One region of the Vreelandella subglaciescola genome, then DNA from elsewhere that is predicted to be linked to it. Evidence: predicted binding sites of a transcription regulator. Region 1 holds the regulator's gene; the other holds the start of a gene.
What was found. The regulator LexA, encoded in region 1, represses DNA repair genes until DNA is damaged. The targets are predictions, from matches to a motif close to TACTGTNTANNTANACAGTA.
Positions count from the first base shown of each region.

Region 2: a site for LexA is predicted at 5,099-5,118, ahead of ruvA (Holliday junction branch migration protein RuvA). Genes of this name have one in related genera too.

Region 1 covers NZ_LT670847.1:507,162-514,662, reverse strand. Annotated here, with positions in the region: gene moaC (cyclic pyranopterin monophosphate synthase MoaC) at 1-545, shown strand, start outside; gene moaE (molybdopterin synthase catalytic subunit MoaE) at 547-1,017, shown strand; gene B5495_RS02325 (ribonuclease J) at 1,045-2,628, opposite strand; gene B5495_RS02320 (energy-coupling factor ABC transporter permease) at 2,900-3,571, shown strand; gene lexA (transcriptional repressor LexA) at 3,584-4,252, opposite strand; gene B5495_RS02310 (TetR/AcrR family transcriptional regulator) at 4,551-5,195, shown strand; gene B5495_RS02305 (hypothetical protein) at 5,221-5,487, opposite strand; gene B5495_RS02300 (L,D-transpeptidase) at 5,644-6,171, shown strand; gene nagZ (beta-N-acetylhexosaminidase) at 6,258-7,283, shown strand; gene B5495_RS02290 (hypoxanthine-guanine phosphoribosyltransferase) at 7,349-7,501, shown strand, end outside.
Region 2 covers NZ_LT670847.1:333,066-340,566, reverse strand. Annotated here, with positions in the region: gene tolB (Tol-Pal system beta propeller repeat protein TolB) at 1-550, opposite strand, end outside; gene tolA (cell envelope integrity protein TolA) at 610-1,689, opposite strand; gene tolR (protein TolR) at 1,682-2,119, opposite strand; gene tolQ (protein TolQ) at 2,133-2,822, opposite strand; gene ybgC (tol-pal system-associated acyl-CoA thioesterase) at 2,917-3,342, opposite strand; gene ruvB (Holliday junction branch migration DNA helicase RuvB) at 3,339-4,376, opposite strand; gene ruvA (Holliday junction branch migration protein RuvA) at 4,437-5,036, opposite strand; gene ruvC (crossover junction endodeoxyribonuclease RuvC) at 5,154-5,702, opposite strand; gene aspS (aspartate--tRNA ligase) at 5,807-7,501, opposite strand, start outside.

The sequences.
Region 1 (7,501 bases):
TGGAGTTTGATATAGACGTGGCGAACAGCTGTGTCCACGTTGAGGCGATGTGTCGCCTGACCGGCCGCACCGGGGTGGAAATGGAAGCGCTGACCGCCGTGTCGGTGGCGTGCCTGACGCTTTATGACATGTGCAAGGCGGTGGACAAGGACATGCGCATTGAGGCGGTGCAGCTGGAGCACAAAAGCGGCGGCCGGCGAGGCGTTTATCAGCGCAGCAGCGCTACACTGCCCATCGTGACGGGCGATAGCGCTACGCGTGAGGTGTCGCTGGGCGAGCGCTGTTATGCCCCCTGCGTGCGCGTCAAGTTTCTGGCTGAACTGCGCGAGCGGGTGGGTGAAAGTGAAGCGGTAGTGGCGCTGGATGACTTGGAAAACTGCGACGTGGCGGGCCTGAAGGCCACGCTGACGGCGCGCGACTCAGCGTTTGAGGCGCTGGGCGAACGGCGTATTCTGTGTGCCATTAATCAGGTCATGGCCAACGACAGCGCACGTATTACCGACGAAGACGAGGTGGCGTTTTTTCCACCCGTCACCGGGGGCTAGCATGGACGTTCACAAAGACATTCGCGTCAGCGTTCAGCGCGAACCGTTTAGCGGCGTCGATGACAGCCGCGAGCTTGGCCACGGGCGTACCGATATCGGGGCAGTGGTGTGTTTCACCGGTCTGGTGCGCGATTTCAACGAAACGCCCGATGTCACCGGGCTGACCCTGGAACACTACCCCGGTATGACCGAGCGCACGCTTGAAGAGATCGGCGAGCAAGCGTGGAAGCGCTGGCCGCTGAAGGGCGTGCGCATCGTTCACCGCGTGGGCTACATGGCGCCGGGCGACGGCATTGTGCGCGTTAGTGCAGCAAGCGCCCACCGGCGCGATGCCTTTGAGGCCTGCGATTTCATCATGGATTTTCTCAAAACCCGGGCGCCGTTCTGGAAAAAAGAACACGCCAGAAGCGGGGATTACTGGGTGAAGGAGCGCGCCACCGACTACGCTGATGCCGACCGCTGGGAGTCTTGATTTAGCCGTGACGTCGCGGGCTGGCGCTCAGCTAAAAGACGGCATCTCTGCCGCCATGATCTGCAAGTGGATGCTGGGCAGGTGCTGCATATGCTCGGCCAGCCAGCCCAGCAGGCACGGCTTCAGCGATTGGCGCAGTTCAGCCAGGGTGTCGGCGTGAATGGCGTCTAGCTGATCGTCCAGCCAGTCGCTGAAGCTGTCTTCATCCAGCGGGCTGGCGCCGGTGCTTTCGAGCATCAGCCGGCCGATGCGCGCCCAGCCGGTATCAGTGGCGGTGACTGGCAGGGCCAGATGCAGGCTGCCCCGGCGCCCGTGTGCGCTGGCGTCATCAAGCCCCGGGTGGGCCACCACGGCGTTCTGGCTGACAATACACGGCGGTTGCGGGTGGCGTGCTTCACGATGCAGGCCGTTTTCATCATAGCGGATCATGTCGCCGTTGAGCGGCGACAGAGGTGCATTGATGCCCAGCGACTCCGCGAGCTCCCGATGAACCTGCTGGTGGCGCGCTTCGCCGTGAACGGGGAGTAAATGCGTGGGTTTGATCCAGCTGTAAAGCGTTTTCAGCTCTTCCTGTGCGGGGTGGCCGGTGGCGTGAAGCGCGGGGCGATTGAACTCATCAAACAGCGTGACGCCGAGACGCTCAAGCCGCGTTTTAAGCCGCTCAATGGGGCGCTCGTTGCCGGGAATGGCTTTGGCCGAAAAAATCACGCTGTCGCCGGTGGCAAGCTCCATGTGCGGGTGTCGCCCCTGCGCCAGTCGTGTCAGCGCCGCGCGGGGCTCTCCCTGGCTACCCGTGGCGATAACCACCACTTCATGGGGCGGCAAATAGCCCAGATCGTGAATCGGCACCAGCGGCGGCAACTCTTCCAGATAGCCAAGCCCTCGGGCAACGCTGACCATGCGCTCCATTGAGCGCCCCATCAGGCTGATACGCCGTCCCGTCTGGTTGGCCGCACGCGCCACGGCCACAATGCGGGCAATGTTGCTGGCAAAGCAGGAAACCACCACGCGGCCCCGGCACTCGGCCAGCGTCTCGGCCAGCGCCCGGGCGACGTCGCCCTCACTGGCCGAATGCCCCGGTACCGGCGCGTTGGTGGAGTCACCGACGACAAGATCCACAGGCGCGAGCGCGCGGAACTGCTCGGCGTCCAGCGCTGGGCCAACGAGCGGGTCGGGGTCAAGCTTCCAGTCGCCGGTGTGCAGTACGCGCTGGCGCCCGGCGGCGATCATCAGCGCGCAGCTTTCCGGAATAGAGTGGGGCAGCGGCAGATAGCGCAGGGTAAAAGCCCCCGAGCTTAAGGCTTCTCCCGGCTCTATAACGCGAATGGCGTTAGGCGCAAGGCCATGTTCGGCAAATTTGAGGCGCAGCAACCCGGCGGCAAGCGGGGTGGCGTAAATCGGACACTGCCAGTGTGGCCATAGCCAAGCCACGGCACCGATGTGGTCTTCATGACCGTGGGTAATAAACAGCGCGCGGGGCGTAATGCCCAGCGTCCGGGGCGTCTCGAAATTGGGGACTTGCAGGGGTGTGTCGGGCAGGTCCTGACGGATCATCATGCCGCAGTCCACGGCAATCCACTCATCGGCATAGCCGTAAAGCGTCAGATTCATACCGATCTCGCCGCATCCGCCCAGCGGCAGCAGACGCAGGGGATGGCGGTGTCGGGGACGAACGGTAACGCGTGTGGGATCCATCGGGTATAAAATGCCTTGAAAGTAGGGCTTTACTATACGGGATTGCGGGGGCGGCTCACAATCGCCGGGGCGGTGGCGAGTGCGCTGCGTGCGGCTATCCGCTACACTGCGTCCGCCGTTTTTTTCGCTCATGTCCCGTTTTGATGCCACCTTGGCGTTAGCGGGGACGTCTCAGGCCGAGGTTGCTATGTCTTTTGCGCAAAGTGTGCTGTCGCCCTGGTTGCTGGTGCTGTGTGCCGCTGTTTCTCTTGCACTGCTGGCCTGGCTGATGACGCTCAGGCCCTGGCAGGCATTGGTCAACGATACCGCGCTTCAGCATCGCTGGCTGGCGGCAACGCTCGGCGTGGTGGTGCTGTGGCAGCTGCGTGCGCAAGCGGTTGACTGGCTGACGCTGCACCTGGTGTTTACCACGCTGCTATTGCTGCTGTTCAAAGCGCCGCTGGCGCTGGTGAGCAACGTGCTGGTCAACGTGGCGATGGTGGCCATCGGGCGCAACGACTGGACACTACTGGGCGTTAACGTGCTGGTCACGGGGATCGTGCCGGCCGTGGTGGTGGGGTTGGTCTGGCGATTTGTCGACCGCAAGCTGCCGGATAACATCATGCTGTTCATGTTTGTCTGCGGTTTTTTCGGCTCGGCGCTGGCCACATTGGCCGGCGGGCTCTCGGCCGTCGGCCTGATTCTCATTGGTAGCCAGGACGCTCATGCGATACTGCTGGCGAAAGAATACGCCCGGTTTTTGCCGCTGCTAATGCCGGCGGAAGCTTTTATTACCGGCATGTTGCTGATCATTTTGATGGTGTACCACCCGCACTGGGTGGCCACCTTCAACGATCAGCGCTATATCGATAGTCAATGAGATAGTCAATGACTAGCCCAGCGCCTGGCCGTTGCCACCGCGGATGACGCCAACGCCGACGCCTTCGATATCCAACGCCTGGGTGCGCAGGTCAATATCAATGGGGGGGAAGTCGGTGTTTTCGGCGGTGAGCTGAACGTGATGCCCCTGGCGTTGGAAACGTTTGACCGTGACGTCGTCGTCAATCCGGGCGACCACGATCTGCCCGTCACGAACGTGTTCGGTGCGGTGTACCGCGAGCAGATCGCCTTCCAGAATACCCACGTCTTTCATGGACAGCCCGCGTACGCGCAACAGGTAGTCGGCTTTGGGCGTGAAATATTCCGCCGGCAGCGGGCAGTAGCGGTCGATGTGCTCGGCGGCGAGTATCGGACTTCCAGCGGCGACTTCGCCGATAATCGGCAGCCCCTGAGAAGCGCTGTCGCTGTTGCCGACGGTGTCTATCGCTGATTCGACGGAGGCGTCCTGGGCGGGCAGGCGAATGCCGCGCGAGGTATTACGCACGATACGAATGGCGCCTTTGCGTTCCAGCGCGCGCAGGTGCTCTTCAGCGGCGTTGGGCGAGCGAAACCCCAGCGCCCGGGCGATTTCGGCACGGGTAGGAGGGTAGCCGTGATCGCCCATCGTCTTGACGATAAAGTCGTACACGTTTTGCTGACGTGCGGTTAATGCCTGCGCCATAGGAAGCTCCCGGATCGCAACAACCCCGCAGTGGTTGGCAGCGGGTTGCTAATGCAGAGGTTAATGGTGTGGTGATGGCTCATGTTGCGCCGGCGTTTTACCCCGGCGCGATTGTGGTTAAGTATACAGTATGGGGCTATGTCCAGTACATAGTCTGAAAATAGCGGTGCTATGGCCCGGTGCCTCGCTCTGCATACAGGCGCAACGGGACTGCCCGTACGTGAGAAAGATTGAGCCGCGTTTGGCCATGGCGTAATATTCCGCTATGTTTTAAACAGCCGTTTTGGGAGAGCGCCGTATGGCTCAGCCGGATACAATGACGCGCATCTTGGATACCGCCGAGGTGCTGTTTGCAGAGCGCGGCTTTGCCGAGACGTCGCTACGTCACATTACCAGCAAGGCCCAGGTGAACCTGGCTGCGGTCAACTACCACTTTGGCTCCAAGAAAGCGCTGATTCAGGCGGTTTTTTCGCGCTACCTTGATCCGTTTACGCTGCGTTTTCACGCTGCGCTTGACGCGCTGGAAGCTGAGCATAAAGGTCGGGTCATTCCGCTTGAAGCGCTGCTCGAAAGCATGGCTGCCACGGTGCTTGCCGTCCCCGCCGAGCGCAACAGCCTCAAGGTGTTCATGCGATTGCTGGGGCTTGCCTACAGCCAGGCACAGGGGCACCTGCGTCGCCATATCCAACAGCACTACGGCGATGTGTTTACCCGCTTTACCGAGCTGGTGCGCAAGGCTACGCCGGAGCTGCCCGACGCCGAGCGTTTCTGGCGGCTGCACTTTGTGCTGGGCACGGTGATTTTCACCCTGTCGGGGCTGGATGCGCTGAAAGACATTGCCGAAAAAGACTATGACGAACAGGTCACCACGCGCGACCTGGTCAGACGCCTGCGCCCGGTGGTGGTCGCGGCCATGAACGCGCCGCTGCCCGCCGAGGCGTAACCGCTCGGGCACGGTAGGCGAGTGGTCAGGATGCCGTGTCCAGCTGTTTCACAATGGCCTGATAGCTGGCTTCAGGAAACAGTAGCGCATTGATGGTGGCGGCATAAATGCGCCCGGAGTCGCGTAATTGCTCGATGCTTTCAGCGTCTTCGCTGGCACTCAAGTAGAAAAAATCGTGGCCTTCGATAAAGCCAGCCTTGAGCCGCTTGAAGGCACGAAAGGCCGTCCCTTTGGGATCCCCCCGGCTCCGATCGATTTCCTTCAGTGTCCAGGTGTCAGCGTAATGGGGCATGGAGTACCTATCGGTTTGGGCAACAGTTTTGGTAACTGTTGTGGTAATAGCTTTGGAGACAGGGCGGCCGGCGGTGTGATACTCAGCGCGGCCACGGAATACTCAGCATACCGCTTTATTTTAACGACTCGTAGGCCAGTCAGGATCAGGACCTTTATGCATACCCCGACACTGAGCGACCTTCCGCCGCAAAGCGCGGCATGGGTTGAAATTGATATTCACGACCAGTCGCTGACGCTGTGGCACGGGCAAACGCCAGGCCACCGCTGCCTGATTTCGACCGGCAAGGCCGGCACCGGCCAGAGTGAGGGCAGTGGACAAACGCCGCTGGGCTGGCACTATGTGCGCGCCGCCATTGGCGCCGATGCTCCCGACAACGCCGCCTTTCGTGGCCGGCGCGAAACCGGTGACGTCTACACCCCGGCGCTTGCCGCCAAACACCCCGAGCGCGACTGGGTTTTGAGCCGTATCCTGTGGCTGTGCGGGCTGGAAAAAGGCCACAACCGCGGCGGTCAGTTGGATTCCCAACGGCGCTATATTTATCTGCACGGCACGCCACCCGACGAGCCCATGGGCGTGCCCGCCTCTCACGGCTGCGTGCGCCTGCGCCTTGACGATCTACACTACTTATTCACCCAAGCGTCACCCGGCACGCCGGTCTGGCTGCACGATGGCTCGGTGTGAATAGTTCGGCGTGAATAGTTCGATGTATTGTGACAGCCGTCGATGATCGTCTAACATTACGCTCCCCTTTTGCAGGATCCTTGACGATGACTCAACCCCTAGGCCCGGTCATGCTTGACCTTGAAGGGCCAAGCCTTGGCGCTACCGAGGCGCGCCTGCTGCGCGAACCGGCGGTAGGCGGCGTCATTCTGTTTGCCCGCAACGTGGAAAACGCTGCGCAGGTCAGCCGGCTGTGCGCCGAAATTCGCCGCCAGCGCCCCGAGCTGCTGATTGCCATTGACCAGGAAGGCGGTCGCGTGCAGCGCATCAGGCAAGGCGTTACCCGCCTGCCACCGATGGCGCGGCTGGGCGAACGCTTTGTGGATTCGCCCCAAGAGGGCGCCTCACTGGCCAAAGATGCCGGCTGGCTACTGGGCATGGAAATGGCTGCCTGCGGGCTGGACATTACCTTTGCGCCGGTGCTCGACGTCGACTGCGGCCTTTCCAGCGTGATCGGCGATCGCAGCTTTGGCAGCGATCCGCAGGCCGTGGCGATCCTTGGCGAAGCATTCGTCATGGGACTGCACGAAGCCGGTATGGCGGCGGTGGGCAAGCATTTCCCCGGCCACGGCGGCGTGGCGGCGGATTCGCACGTGGCGCTGCCGGTAGACGAACGCCCGCTTGCCGAGCTTAAAGCGCACGATTTGGTGCCTTTTACGCACTTGGCGGGGCAGCTGGATGGCGTTATGCCGGCACACGTGATCTATCCCGATTTTGATGCGCGTCCGGCGGGCTTTTCGCCCAGCTGGCTGGGCATGCTGCGCGAATCGCTGGGCTTCAAGGGCTGCATTTTCTCCGATGACTTGAGCATGCGGGGCGCCCACGAAGCGGGCGGGCCAATAGAGCGCGCCGAGGCTGCGCTGAGTGCCGGCTGCGATATGCTGCTGGTGTGCAATGACCGCGACGCGGCGCGCGAGGTGGTCGCGGCTTACGCCGGCCAGCAAACCCGCCGGCCGGCCAAGCTGCGGTACGGCCGCGCCCGCCCCGAGCTGGAGGCGCTGGTCGCCCTTAACCGCTGGCGGCGTACCCACGCACGCCTTGAAGCACTGGCCGATGGCGGTGTTGATTCATAGCCGCGCGTGGCGATCGCTTTCTTTGACTCTATCTTTCCGATTTTTCGAACTCCCTGGATCCCGACATGGTAACGCTGGATAAACAAGCGCTTGAGTCTCGCGACTCGATGCGCGAGCTGATGGATAATGCCGACTGCCTGATTTCCCAACAGCAGGTAGAACAGGCGCTGGATCGCATGGCAGAGGCCATTACCCGTGATCTGGGGGACAAGCTGCCG
Region 2 (7,501 bases), 170 kb from region 1:
CCTGCTGGCTGTTATGCCCGTCGGCGTCCGCCACGTAAAGTCCGTAGTCGATGTTATCGCCAACGCCCTGGGCGGTGACGTAGGCAATGCGCGTGGAAAACGCCCCGCGAATATCGGTAATGGCCTCGAACACGGCATCGCTGATGCGATGCGCCGCGCCGCGCAGGTTGTTACCGCTGGCGCTGATGCGCTCTTGCAGCATGGGACGCGCGCCGCTGACGTCGAGCAAATCATATTCGATCTGATAGCCGTCGGCGGTTTTCTGGCTGCGACCAACCAGCAGGTAACGCACATCCAGCGAGCGCCACTCGCCAAAGGCCACGTCGTCGGCGCTGTGCGGGCGGGCAAACATGGACTCGCGGGCGAGCGGATCAAAATAACCGCTGCGCGCCAGGTCATCCTGGACGATTTGCGCCACGTCCTCCGGCATACCCCCAGCGCCCTCGAAGGGCACCACGCCAATCGGCAGTGCGCTATCGCTGCCGCGGGTAATTTCGATGGTCAGGTTGTTGGCGCTTGCCGCGCTGCTGAACAGCACAAGCGCGAGCATCAGGGCGCCGTATAACAACCGCGCCGGGTGCAGTAAGGCGGTGCTTCTTGATACTTTCATCAGCGAACATCTCCCGGTGTGAAACGTAGGTTGAACTGGCGTAATTCGGACTGCTGCGCAGCGGGCAGATCGCGCAGCTCGATAAACGGCGAGGCCTGCTCAACCGCCTGCACGGCGGAACGATCAAAGCTGCTATCGCCGCTTGACGTGGCCACCGTAACGGCCAGCACTTCGCCGGATGGCCCTAAACGCACGCTTAGCGTCGCGCTCATGCTATCGCTTGCCCCGGCCGGAATCAGCCAGGCTTGTTCGACCGCGCGACGCACAATGGCAATAAAGCCGTTGGCGGCCTCTTCTGCCTGTTTGGCTTTGGCCGCCGCTTCTCTTTCGCCTTCAAGCCGGCGCTGCATGGCGGCTTCTTTCTTGCGTTGTGCTTCGGCTTCTTGTTTACGCTTTTCCGCTGCGGCTTTTTCAGCTTTGGCCTTTTCAGCGGCTTCTTGCTTGCGCTTCTCGGCTGCGGCTTGTTCAGCAGCTTCTTTCTGGCGTTCTTCTTCCGCCGCCTTCTCGGCTGCGGCTTGTTCAGCAGCTTCTTTCTGGCGTTCTTTTTCCGCCGCTTTTTCGGCTGCGGCTTGTTCAGCGGCTTCTTGCTGGCGCTCTTCTTCCGCGGCCTTTTCGGCTGCGGCTTGTTCAGCGGCTTCTTTCTGGCGCTCTTCTTCCGCGGCCTTTTCGGCTTTGGCTTGTTCAGCGGCTGCTTGTTTACGCTGCTCTTCCGCGGCGGCCATGGCTTCAGCCTGATCGATCACGGCCTGTTCAAGCTCGCTGGGCGTGTCGTCTTCCTGCGGCTCTGGTTCTGGCGCGGGTTCCGGTTCGGTCTCTTGTTTCGGCTCGGGGGGCGCTTTTTCTTCGGCGTTGGCCGCTGCCTGTTGCTCGTTGATCTGCTGGGCGACGTCCGTCCGCGTCTCGGTGCTGACCAGCGTGGCCTGCACAATGGACGACGAATCCGGCGTCTCTTCGTTTGCCGGCAGCTTTATCAGACTAAACACAAACACCGCCAGATGCAGCAGAACCGCCAGCAGCGTCGGCCAGAAATAACTTTCTGTTGGACGCTTGCGAAATTTTCGCCCTAAACGCTTACTCATCGTGCCCCGGCTCGGATATCAGCCCCACGTTGGCAACGCCGGAGCGCTGCAGCGTACTCATCAGCGTCACGACCTGGCCGTAAGCGACGTTGCGGTCGCCTCGTACCATGACCGGCGTCTCAGGGCTACGTTGAATAATCGCGCTCACCCGCTTGGTTAGTTCATCCGACTCGACCGCGGCGGTGTCTTCACCCAGCGTAATATAGTAGCTGCCGTCCTGATCGACCGACACGATCACCGGCTCGGTATTATCCGGCGTATCGATCGGCTCGGCCGTTGCCTGGGGCAGATCTACATCGACGCCCTGATTAAGCATGGGCGCGGTAATCATGAAAATGACCAGCAGCACCAGCATCACGTCGATAAAAGGCACCACGTTGATTTCTGCCATCGGGCGGCGCTGGCCACTGCGATTAAAGGGTCCTTGCATGGGTAACTCCCTTTTAGCGGGTCGTGGCGTCACGCCCTTGCAGATTGCGATGCAAGATAGCGTAAAACTCTTCGGCAAAGTCTTCGTACTGCCCGAGAAGACGCGTGGCCTGGCTGGACAGACGGTTATAGAAGATGACCGCCGGAATGGCCGCCAGCAGCCCCATGGCCGTGGCAATCAGCGCTTCGGCAATCCAGGGCGCGACGGTGGCGAGGGTGGCCTGTTGCGCCATGGACAACGACTGAAACGAACCCATGATCCCCCAGACGGTGCCAAACAGCCCGATATACGGGCTGGCCGAGGCCACCGTGGCGAGAAAGACGAGATGCTGGGTCAGGCGGTTTTCTTCGCGCGACCAGGCCACGCGCATGCTGCGCTGCACGCCTTCCAGCACCGTGTCGGCACGCTGGGTTTTCGGGGCCAGACGATGAAACTCGCGAAATCCTGACTGAAAAATGTTCTCGGCGCCGCGCCGAGCGTCATCGGCGGGAATGTCGCGGTACAGATCATTCAGATCCACGCCCGACCAGAACGTGTTTTCAAACTGTTCGTGCGACTTCTGGGCCCGGCTAAGCGCGAAACTGCGCTGAAAAATCACGACCCAGGAAAGCAGCGACGCGGCCACCAGCAGCAGCAGCACCAATTGAACCACCAGACTTGCGTTGGCAATCAGGTGGGGAATGGACATGGAGTTATCGTTCACAGTCGCCCTCTTTGCATGTGTTGCCCGTATGGCGTGGCAGTGAGTCTAAACGTTGCCGGCATAAATGACGCCGGTACGCACTATGTTTTCATGATCATTGCTTAATGTCGCCAACAACGTCAGCCAGTCGCGGCGGCCAGACTTTGGGGCGCAGGCGGCTAGCGTCCAGGCAGGCAATTTCAACGGTGGCGCTGCATAACAGCGTGCCTTCGCAGTAGACCGCCTGAGCAAAGCTCATGCGGCAACGGCTCTGCGACACCACTTTGGCGGTTACTTCAAGCGCATCGTCAAGCCGCGCCGGGCGGGCATAATGGCAGTCAAGGCGGTATACCACCAGCTGGGTCTGCTCATCCAGCAGCGATGCCTGAGTCAGCCCGAGTCCGCGCAGCCATTCGCTGCGGGCGCGTTCCATGAATTTGAGATAGTTGACGTAGTAAACGATGCCGCCGGCATCGGTATCTTCAATGTAGACACGCACCGGCAGCGTGAAATCGGCGTTACCCGTAAAAGAGTCACTCATGGGCGCACCTCGCCCTGGATGTTGGCGGCATCTTCATGGGGTACCCGGTTAAAATGTGCCCAGGCCTGACGCGTAACCATGCGCCCGCGGGGCGTGCGCATCATCAGCCCTTGCTGAATCAGGTACGGCTCAATCACGTCTTCGATGGTATCGCGCTCTTCACTGATCGCCGCCGCGAGGGAATCGACCCCCACGGGGCCGCCGTCAAACTTGTCCATCATCGTCAGCAAAAGCCGGCGATCCATGTGGTCGAGGCCATGATGATCAACGTTGAGCATGTTGAGCGCGGCATCCGCCATGGCGACGTCGACCCGGCCGTCGCCCTTGATGTCGGCGTAGTCACGCACCCGGCGCAGCAGCCGGTTGGCAATACGCGGCGTACCGCGCGAGCGCTTGGCGATTTCTACCGCGCCGTCTTCGCTGGTTGCCACGCCCATCAGCCCCGCCGAGCGCGCGACGATGGTGGAAAGCTCTTCGAGATTATAGAACTCCAGGCGCTGGACGATGCCGAAGCGGTCGCGCAGCGGCGAGGTTAACAGGCCCGCTCGGGTGGTCGCACCGACCAACGTAAAGCGTGGCAGATCTAGCTTGATCGAGCGCGCCGCGGGGCCTTCGCCGATCATGATGTCGAGCTGAAAATCTTCCATTGCCGGGTACAGCACTTCTTCAACCACCGGCGAGAGACGATGAATTTCATCGATAAACAGCACATCGCCCGGCTCCAGATTGGTGAGTATCGCGGCCAGATCGCCAGCGCGCTCAAGCACCGGACCGGAAGTGGATTTCAGCCCCACGCCCATTTCCGCCGCGATGATGTTGGCCAGCGTGGTTTTGCCCAGCCCTGGTGGGCCAAACACCAGCGTATGGTCGAGGCTTTCCTGGCGCAGTCTCGCCGCGCCGATAAAGATCTCCAGCTGCTCGCGCACGCGGGGCTGGCCGATGTAGTCGGCAAGGTGCTTGGGGCGTATGGCGTAATCAACCCTGACCTCGCCCTGCTCTGGCTCAGCGGCAATCAGCCGGTCGTGCTCGATCATAAAGACGCTCTTGTCATTAAGGACGTTCTTGTCATAAAGACATCTGCCTGGAGGAAACCTTTAGCGGCCAATTCGCCGAGTCAGCGCGGCCTTGATCAGCTTTTCGGTAGTGCTGCTGTGATCAAGGTCGGTCAGCATTTTGGCGGCCTCGGTGGGCTTGTAACCCAGGCTGACCAACGCGGCTTCGGCGTCGGCAACGCTATGTTGCACGGGGCTAGCGGCGGCTTCCATCGGCAGCGGCGCATCGCCCTGCTGCCACTCGGGGAAGCGATCGCGCATTTCGATAATCAACCGCTCGGCGGTTTTCTTGCCCACGCCGGGTAACCGAGTCAGCGCTTTGCTGTCGTCGTCGTGCACGCAGCGCATAAAGGCGTCTTCGTCCATGCCCGAAAGAATCGCCAACGCCAGTTTGGGGCCCACGCCGTTGACCTTGATCAGCGCCCGGAACAATGCCCGTTCGCGCTCGCGGCCAAAGCCGTACAGCAGGTGGGCGTCATCGCGCACGGTCAGGTGGGTATACAGCATCGCCGTTTCGCCCACCGCCGGCAGCGCCACCAGCGTATTCATCGAGGCTTCAAGTTCGTAGCCCACGCCGTTCACGTCAAGCAATAGCCACGGGGGCTTTTTTTCCCACAGCTGCCCGGTCAAACGTCCAATCATAGCGGCGCTCGCTTCTGGTTAATCCATGAAAATGCTGCTGATAGACGCCTAGCATAAAGCCACTCTGTACGGCTGACCAGTATCGTGCCGCTGAATCACAACGGCCAGCCACGATGGCTACAGCCGCCAGCGTCCGCTACCACCGCGCCGCGATGGCGTACTGCTCGTCGCCATCAGGCCACTTTGCGCGTAGGCGTCAGTCAGCGCGATCGCCAGCGCATCGGCGGCGTCTTCCTGGGGCGTGGCAGACAAACCCAGAATGGCGGTTACCATATGCTGCACCTGGGTTTTATCCGCGCCGCCCTGGCCGGTTACCGCCTGTTTGATCTGGCGCGCAGCGTATTCGGCCGCCGCCAGCCCGTGGTTGGCCATGCACACCAGCGCTGCGCCGCGCGCCTGACCCAGCTTGAGCGCTGAATCGGGGTTTTTGGCCATAAACACCCGTTCGATGGAAACGCTGTCGGGCCGGTGCAGCCCCACCACTTCGGCCAGCCCGGCGTAAATCTGCGCTAGGCGCTGCTCAAGGGCGCCATCCCGCGTGCGAATGCAGCCGCTTGCCACATAGCATGGCTTGCCGTTCATCACGTCAATCACGCCGTAGCCGGTAATCCGCGAGCCGGGGTCAATGCCGAGAATACGTGTGGTCGGCGAATGAGCCTGTGTCATGGCAATGCCCTCCTTTGCGGTCACGCTGTTTTAGCGCGTCAGACAAAAACACCGACGCCCAAAGGCGCCGGTGTCATCGGATCAAACACGCCGTCTGGCGAAGGCTATTCGACGGTTTCTTCGACCTTGGCTTTTTGCCGCAGGCGGATGTTGAGGTCTTTCAGCTGCTCGGCGGTGACGTCGCTCGGGGCGTTGGTCATCAGGCAGGCCGCGCTCTGGGTTTTGGGGAAGGCGATGACTTCGCGGATGGTGGTCGCGCCGGTCATCAGCATGACCAAACGATCCAGACCGAAGGCCAGCCCGCCATGGGGCGGCGCGCCGTACTGCAGGGCGTCCAGCAGGAAGCCGAACTTCTCCTGAGCTTCTTCTGCGCCGATACCCAGAATCTCGAGCACCGTGCTCTGCATGGCCTGATCGTGGATACGGATCGAACCGCCGCCAAGCTCGGTGCCGTTGAGCACCATGTCGTAGGCGCGAGAAAGCGCGTTGGCGGGATCGGCCTTGAGTTCTTCGGGCGTGCAAGCGGGCGCAGTGAAGGGGTGGTGAAGCGGGCTCAAGCGGCCGCTGCCGTCGGTTTCAAACATCGGGAAGTCGACAACCCACAGCGGTGCCCAGTCGTGGGTGTAAAGCTCAAGGTCAGCGCCCAGACGCACGCGTAGCGCGCCGATGGCTTCGTTGACGATGTTGGCCTTGTCGGCACCAAAGAAGATGATGTCGCCGTCTTTGGCATCAACGCGGTCAAGCAGGTCTTCGATGATGTTATCCATGAACTTGACGATGGGCGACTGCAGGCCTTCAATGCCCTTGGCACGCTCGTTGACCTTGATCCAGGCCAGCCCTTTCGCGCCGTAAATACCCACAAAGCGGGTGTATTCGTCGATCGCCTTGCGCGACAGCGAGGCGCCGCCGGATACCTTGAGCGCGGCCACGCGGCCGTCGTCGGCGTTGGCCGGGCCGGAGAACACCTTGAAGTTGACGTCTTTCATCAGGTCGTCAACGTCGGTCAGCTCCAGCGGAATCCGCAGATCGGGCTTGTCCGAGCCGAAGCGCTGCATGGCGTCGTGCCAGGTCATGCGCGGAAACTCGGGCAGCGCCACGTCGAGTACTTCGCCAAACAGCTGGCGGATCATGGTTTCAGTAACGCCCATGATATCGTCTTCCTCGATAAACGAGGCTTCGATATCAATCTGGGTAAACTCCGGCTGACGGTCAGCGCGCAGGTCTTCATCGCGGAAGCACTTGGCGATCTGGTAGTAGCGATCAAAGCCCGCGACCATCAGCAGCTGCTTGAACAGTTGCGGCGACTGGGGCAGAGCGAAAAATTCGCCCGGATGCGTACGGCTGGGCACCAGATAGTCGCGCGCGCCCTCCGGCGTGGCGCGGGTCAGCACCGGCGTTTCAATGTCGAGAAAGCCTTCCTGTTCCAGAAACGCCCGCACGTTGTGCGAAATGCGCGAACGCAGGCGCAGCTTCTGAATCATGTCCGGGCGGCGCAGATCAACGTAGCGGTGCTTGAGGCGCACTTCTTCGCCAACCTTACCGTGATCGTCGAGCTGAAACGGCGGCGTTGCGGCGGTATTGAGCACCTCAACGTCCTTGGCCAGCACTTCGATCATGCCGGTGGGCATGTCGGGGTTTTGCGTGCCGTCAGGGCGCAGACGTACATTGCCAGTAATGCGCAGCACGTATTCACCGCGCGCGCGGTCGGCATTGGCGAACGCATCAACGGTATCCGGATCGACCACGAACTGAGCAATGCCGTCGCGATCGCGCATATCGAGGAAAATCACCCCGCCGTG